One region of the Pseudomonas sp. HY7a-MNA-CIBAN-0227 genome, then DNA from elsewhere that is predicted to be linked to it. Evidence: riboswitches for the same ligand, from Rfam matches in the RefSeq annotation. Region 1 holds a riboswitch; the other holds the start of a gene.
The links. Region 1 has a riboswitch for cobalamin ahead of AAEZ06_RS18640 (CbtB domain-containing protein). Riboswitches for the same ligand answer to the same signal wherever they lie in the genome.
Positions count from the first base shown of each region.

Region 2: it holds a riboswitch for cobalamin, as region 1 does, so the genes downstream of both, cobO (cob(I)yrinic acid a,c-diamide adenosyltransferase) here and AAEZ06_RS18640 (CbtB domain-containing protein) in region 1, are expected to answer to the same signal.

Region 1 covers NZ_JBEOPT010000011.1:54,653-58,275, forward strand. Annotated here, with positions in the region: gene cobM (precorrin-4 C(11)-methyltransferase) at 323-1,069, opposite strand; gene AAEZ06_RS18630 (cobalamin biosynthesis protein) at 1,152-1,565, opposite strand; gene AAEZ06_RS18635 (CbtA family protein) at 1,562-2,266, opposite strand; gene AAEZ06_RS18640 (CbtB domain-containing protein) at 2,278-2,466, opposite strand; cobalamin riboswitch at 2,563-2,787, opposite strand; cobalamin riboswitch at 2,830-3,031, shown strand; gene cobW (cobalamin biosynthesis protein CobW) at 3,131-3,623, shown strand, end outside.
Region 2 covers NZ_JBEOPT010000006.1:18,194-21,816, forward strand. Annotated here, with positions in the region: gene AAEZ06_RS11970 (PQQ-dependent sugar dehydrogenase) at 1-835, opposite strand, end outside; cobalamin riboswitch at 935-1,171, shown strand; gene cobO (cob(I)yrinic acid a,c-diamide adenosyltransferase) at 1,250-1,861, shown strand; gene AAEZ06_RS11980 (cobyrinic acid a,c-diamide synthase CobB) at 1,858-3,198, shown strand; gene bluB (5,6-dimethylbenzimidazole synthase) at 3,195-3,623, shown strand, end outside.

The sequences.
Region 1 (3,623 bases):
TTGCTTTTGATCTTAGGCGCCCCGTTAACCACGATGGCTGAACGCAGGTATTGATCCGTGGGTAAACCGGCAGGACGCCGGTTTAGCCGCGCTGGGCCAAGGATGGCCCATCGCGGCGGCCCACGGAGCAATGCCGGAGTGAAGGCATGCCGAGCCTAGGCGAGGCACCAAGTGGTGGGGCAAGAGCCTTTTGGTTACTTTTGGGCTCTTTTCAAAAGTGACACGCCGTAAGGGCGTAACCCTAAGCCGCCCTGACTAAAATAACGGATATGTACCCAACCCAACCCAACCCACAGGGTTTTGCATTAGCATCCGGGAATACTCAAGGCCGATATAAGTGCGCATGACCTGCACGATACAACGATGACTCGCTGAAACCGTCACTGGCCAACACCCGGCCCACCACAATCAACGCCGTCCGCCTGAATCCCTTGGCCGCTACCTTTTCGGCAATATCCGCCAACGTACCGATAACCCAATCCTGATCTGGCCAGGTTGCGCGATGCACCACGGCAATCGGGCAGTCGGCGCCGTAGTGAGGCAGCAGTTCAGCGACGATCTTCTCCAGATGATTGACCCCCAGATGAATCGCCATAGTCGTACCGTGGCTGGCCAGACTATTAAATGACTCTCCCGCTGGCATCGCAGTTTTATCGGCATAGCGGGTCAGGATCACACTCTGGGCGATATCCGGCAGGGTCAGTTCAGCCTCCAGCAGCGCCGCACAGGCGGCCACGGCTGTCACGCCCGGAATGATCTGGAAGGGAATGCCCAGCTCCCGCAGGCAGCGAATCTGCTCGCCAATCGCACCATACAAGCTCGGGTCGCCGGAATGCACCCGTGCCACGTCCTGGCCTTTTTCGTGGGAGGCCTTGATCAAACCGATGATCTGCTCAAGGTGTAATTCGGCGCTGTTGATCACCTGTTCGGCCTGATGGCCTTCCAGCACGGCGGCCGGTACCAGTGAGCCTGCATAAATGATCACCGGGCAGTTGCGAATCAGCCGCTGGCCCTTGACGGTAATCAGTTCGGGATCGCCGGGGCCTGCGCCGATGAAAAAGACGGTCATGACGGTTTCCTATGCAAAAAAACAAGCGTGCAAGGCTTCAGATGAAGATTGCTCATGATCAAGGCTGGCGATTATCGAGATTTTAGCCGCAACTAGCTAACGCAAAGGTGGCCTGGGCGTTTTTCTGACGGGTGATCAGCAGTCTCGCCGACCCCTGGGCCAAGTGTTCAGCCAAGGCCAGGGCGGCACTTTCGGCAACGCCATGGCAGCCGGTATGGGTGAAGGCGATAGCCGACTTGTGGCTCAACCGGGGTTCATAAAGTGCCAATTGCCCGGCACTGAAAAACTGCAGCGGCAGGTTCAAGGCCTTGGCCAATGCCAACAGCCCCGGTTCATCCTGTTTGAGATCAATACTGGCCAGCGCAGTGATGTGTTGGCGATCGATGCCGCCCTCGTTGAGGGCCTTGTTGAACAGGGCAAGCAGGGTGTCAGTGTCGCAGCCACGCTGGCAACCCAGGCCGACCACCAGGGTCGGGGCTGTGTTGTCAGTGGTCATGCCGAGTATTGATCGTCACGGTTACGGCGAAACAGCCAGGCGCTGATCAGGCCCAGGGCCAGCCAGAAGGCAACGTTGGTCAATTGCGAGGCAATCTTGAACTGCGTTTCCAGCGCTTCAGGAGCCAGCATTGAATGGGCTTCCGGTTGCGGTGCGCCAATCACATGGGGCACCGCCAGGATTGCTACGCCCAACACTTTCAGCAGCCAGTTGCGACCGAACACGATCAACGCAATACCGGCGGCAGTGGAACCGGCCGTGCCGATCCACCAGATTTGCCGTTGCGCCAGGTCAGCCGCAGCGGTGCCCGGCAGTTCCGGTGGCAAGCCAAGGGTTGGCGCCAGGACGAAGGTTGCGTAACCGGCCAGGCCCCACAGCAGGCCCTGAGCGGTGCGGGTTGGCGCACACAAGGTGTAGAGGCCGGCCAGCATCAGCGCGAAGCCTACCGCGACCACCAGGTTGCCGCCCGTGGTGGACAGCACGCGCTGCCAGCCGTTTTCCGGCTCCCAGGCTTCGGCGTCGTGGCTGTGAGTGGCAGCGGTGCCGTTGGCATGTTCATGTACTTCGACAGCGGCCGTGACGTTTTCGAAGGTTTCCGCCTGGAGAATCAGCGGCGCGACCCAGAAGCTTTGCAGCAGGGTCAGCAACAGGGCAGCCAGCAGGCCAGTGAACCCTGCGGTTTGGGCAATTCGCTTGATCATGTCGGCAGGTCTCAATGGCACGGGAACGCGGCGCTGTGGCGGGTATCGTGGGCGGCGTTGTGCACGGCCTCGATATGGGAGAAGCCGGCGAAATACACCAGGCACGCGCCCAGAATCGACGCACCGATGGCGGCGGTCAGGCGTTGGCTCAAGGTGGCGGTGTTGCTTGCGGTATGCGAGGTGCTGCTGATGATCGACATGGCACGTCCCTTTCGAGTGTCAGGGTGAAACGAGCGCATGAAAACCCTGCGAGCCAGGCACGCAGGGTTCTGAACAGCGCCCGCCCACCGCGGGTTTGTTATTTGATTGATCGGGCCGGTCTCCGGGCTTGCGAGGGGGCTCTTGAAAAGAGTCGACCTAAAAGCATCGCCTTCCCATGCCATCTCGGCACAGTGGATCTGATGCTTCGCTCGCTTACCGTTGCGGGGGCAGCACCGGACTGGTCATGGCTTGAGTCAAGCACATGATTTACCGGTTTCCCGTTTCACCCTGTGAAGGGCACCCGAAACAAGATGTGTAGGAGAGCATGGGCGAGGGATGGTAGTCAAATTGGCCGAGCCCCTGTAGCCTTGCGCTTTCGAGGTTCTTCGGCCCAGGTCGAAGCTAAGAAGGGAACGCGGTTGATGCCGCGGCTGCCCCCGCAACTGTAAAGGGTTGATCTGACTGCCACGCCACTGCCTGAACAAGGCGGGAAGGCGCAGCCAGCGCCAGTCGCAAGACCGGCAAGCCCCAAGCCAGGAGACCTGCCTCGCTACGATTCTTAACTTTCAACCGGGCGGGGTGATCCGGTGGCGAAATGGGCTTCTGCGCGCCGCCGCAGGGCCAATCGTCCCGTATGCCCGCCACCTTGCCAAAGGGCATCCGATGAAAACACTGGCCAAACTCCCCGTCACCATCGTTACCGGCTTTCTCGGTTCGGGTAAAACCACCTTGTTGCGCCATATGCTCGACAACGCTCAGGGCCGCCGCATCGCCGTGATCGTCAACGAGTTCGGCGAGCTGGGCATCGACGGTGAAATCCTCAAGCAGTGCTCCATCGGTTGCACCGAAGAAGAAGCCAACGGCCGCGTTTATGAACTGGCCAACGGTTGCCTGTGCTGCACCGTTCAGGAAGAGTTCTTCCCGGTAATGCGCGAGCTGGTAGCCCGACGCGGCGACCTCGACCACATTCTCATCGAAACCTCGGGCCTGGCCCTGCCAAAACCGTTGGTCCAGGCTTTTCAATGGCCGGAAATTCGCAGCGCCTGCACCGTGGATGCGGTGATCACCGTGGTCGACAGCCCGGCCGTGGCTGCTGGCACCTTCGCTGCGTTCCCGGATCAGGTGGATGCCCAGCGCAAACTTGACCCGAACCTGG
Region 2 (3,623 bases), on a different contig from region 1:
CGTTGACCGCCGTCCACAGTTTTCCGCTTTGCGGTTCCCAAGCCATGCCGTTGGGGTTGCGCAGGCCAGAGGCGAAGATGCGGTGCTGGCCGGTGGCGCGGTCTACTTCCCAAATCGCCGCCCGACCTTGCTCCGCTTCCAGGCCGTTTTCCGCGACGTTGCTGTTGGAGCCGACGCTGACGTACAGCTTGTTACCATCCTTGCTGGCCACCACGTTTTTGGTCCAGTGATGGTTCAGAGGGCCGCCCGGCAGGTCGACGACCTTGGTGCCAGCCTCCTTGATGGAGGTTTCGCCTGGCTGATAAGGGAAGCGCAACAGCTTGTCCGAGTCAGCGACGTACAGGTCGTTGCCCACCAGGGTCATGCCGAACGGCGAGTTGAGGTTTTCCAGGAACACCGTGCGGGTTTCAGCGACGCCATCGTGGTCGGCGTCCCGCAGCAGGGTGATGCGGTTCGGGCTCGGCACGCCAGCGCCGGCTCGGCCCATGACCTTGCCCATCACCCAGCCGCGAATGCCCTTGGAGTCGTCCGGCTTGGGCGGTGCGTTGGTTTGCGCCACAAGCACATCACCATTGGGCAGTACGTACAGCCAGCGCGGGTGATCCAGGCCTTCGGCGAACGCTGCCACCTGGGTGCCGGCCGCCGCAGTGGGCTTGACGCCGTCCGGCCAACCGATCGCCGGGGCGATATTCACGGTGGGGATCAGGGTTTTGTTCGGTTCCGGAAGCTTGGGTGAGGGCCCGGTGCCGTCGGACACTTGCAAGGTGGAACTATCACCGCAAGCGGCCAGGGTGCCAGCGACCATGATGAGTAAGGCGAGTCGGGTCTTATGCATGTTTTTCTCCTCAATACCTGTAGTCATAGAGGCACGACGCGCTGCGATGGTTCAAGTGCGCCGCCAGCTTTAATTGACGCTCCACCCCCAACCCACTAACCTTCGCCGCTTGTTTCAGGTGCTCTGTGGCGTGTGCGTCAACAGAGTGAAACAGGGAAGCCGGTGAGTGAGCGCACTTGTACACAGTGAAGCCACGATCCCGGCGCTGCCCCCGCAACGGTAAATGAGTCAAGACGGTGCTTTCGCCACTGTATCGCCCCGCGATATGGGAAGGCGCACCCTCGGCGCGCAACGCCACTCATGAGCCCGGAGACCGGCCTGATTCATCCAACAGCATCACGGTGGGCGATGCTTGGCTGTTTGTTTTCTCTTTTCCTGCCCGCCGTTTTTGTCCAGCCCCAACGGAGAGCTGCCATGACTGAATCCCCCGATCGTGACGAACGCCACCTGGCGCGCATGCTGCGCAAAAAAGCGGTGATCGACGAGCGCATTGCCAATTCACCGAACGAATGCGGATTGCTGCTGGTGCTCACCGGCAACGGCAAAGGCAAGAGCAGTTCAGCCTTTGGCATGCTGGCCCGGGCCATGGGCCACGACCTGCAGTGCGGTGTGGTGCAGTTCATCAAGGGCCGCAATAGCACCGGTGAAGAGCTGTTCTTCCGCCGCTTCCCCGAGCAAGTGCGTTTCCATGTGATGGGCGAAGGCTTTACCTGGGAAACCCAGGACCGCCAGCGTGATATTGCAGCCGCCGAAGCCGCCTGGGTGGTGTCCCAGGAAATGCTGCGCGACCCGTCCATCGGCCTGGTGGTGCTGGATGAGTTGAACATCGCCCTCAAGCACGGCTACCTCGACCTGGACCAGGTCCTCAGCGACATGCAAGCCCGCCCGCCGATGCAGCACGTACTGGTCACCGGTCGCGGTGCCAAGCCGGAACTGATTGAAATGGCCGACACCGTCACTGAAATGGGCGTGCTCAAACACGCGTTCCAGGCCGGTATCAAGGCACAGAAGGGCATCGAACTTTGAAGCAGTCCCGTCACTGCCCCGCAGTTCTGATCGCCGCACCCGCGTCAGGCCAGGGCAAAACCACCGTCACCGCCGCACTGGCCCGCTTGCACCGCAATCTTGGGCGCAAGGTCCGCGTGTTCAAGTGCGGCCCGGACTTTCTCGACCCGATGATCCACGAGCGCGCCAGCGGTGCGCCGGTCTATCAATTGGACATGTGGATGGTCGGCGAGCAGGAAAGTCGGCGGCTGTTGTGGGAAGCGGCGGGGGAGGCCGACCTGATTTTGATCGAAGGCGTCATGGGCCTGTTCGACGGCACGCCGTCCAGCGCTGACCTGGCGCGGCATTTTGGCGTGCCGGTGCTGGCGGTAATCGACGGCACGGCCATGGCCCAGACCTTTGGCGCTTTGGCCTTGGGGCTAGCCCGTTACCAGCCTGATCTGCCGTTCGCCGGGGTGCTGGCCAATCGCGTCGGCACCTTGCGTCATGCGCAGTTGCTGGAAGGTAGCCTTACCGAAGGCCTGCGCTGGTACGGCGCATTGTCGCGGGAGACCGGTATCGAGCTGCCGAGTCGTCATCTTGGGCTGGTGCAAGCCAGCGAATTGAATGACCTGGATCTGCGCCTGGATGCTGCCGCGCAAGCGTTGGGTAGCAGTTGCGAGGTAGCGCTGCCGCCGCCGGTAGAGTTCGCTGCGCCTGAGCCGATAGAGGCCGAACCGTTGCTGGCCGGTGTACGGATTGCCGTTGCCCGTGACGAAGCCTTTGCCTTTACCTACGGCGCCAGCCTCGACTTGTTGCGAGCGATGGGCGCCGAGCTGCGCTTCTTCTCGCCGATTCATGATTGTGAACTGCCAGAAGCGGACAGCCTGTACCTGCCCGGCGGTTATCCGGAACTGCATCACCTGGCGTTGTCGCAAAACACTTCGATGCTGACCGCCATCCGCGCCCACCATGGCGCCGGTAAGCCCTTGCTGGCCGAATGCGGCGGTATGCTGTATTTGCTGGACTCGCTCACCGATGTCGATGGCACCCGCGCCGAATTACTCGGACTGCTTCAGGGCGATGCTGTGATGCAAAAGCGCCTGGCCGCCCTGGCGCTGCAAAGTGTCGATTTGCCCGAAGGCGTTCTGCGTGGCCACACCTACCATCATTCCCTGACCAGCACCCAATGGCAGCCGATTGCCCGGGGCCTGAGCCCCAACGGCGGACGCGGCGCCGAGGCGGTTTATCGGCAGGGACGGATGACCGCCTCTTATGTGCACTTTTATTTCCCGTCCAACCCGACAGCGATTGCAGCGTTATTTGTGCCAGACACCCAAACCAATGTGGGAGCGGGCTTGCCCGCAATGAGGCCATGACCGACAACACCTTCCCCCAGGCCGACCGCGAAGCCGTCTACCGGGCCATCGCCGAACGCCGCGACATGCGCCACTTCAGCGGCGGCACCGTCGCTCCCGAGCTGCTTCACCGTTTGCTGCAAGCCGCCCACCAGGCACCCAGCGTCGGCCTGATGCAACCGTGGCGTTTCATCCGCATCAGTGACCGCGGCCTGCGGGGCAAGATTCAGCAACTGGTGGAAGAAGAGCGTATTCGCACCGCCGAAGCCCTCGGCGAGCGTTCCGACCAGTTTATGAAGCTCAAGGTCGAAGGCATCAATGATTGCGCCGAGGTGCTGGTGGCCGCGCTGATGGATGACCGCGAACGGCATATCTTCGGCCGTCGCACCTTGCCGGAAATGGACATGGCGTCCTTGTCCTGCGCGATCCAGAATCTATGGCTGGCA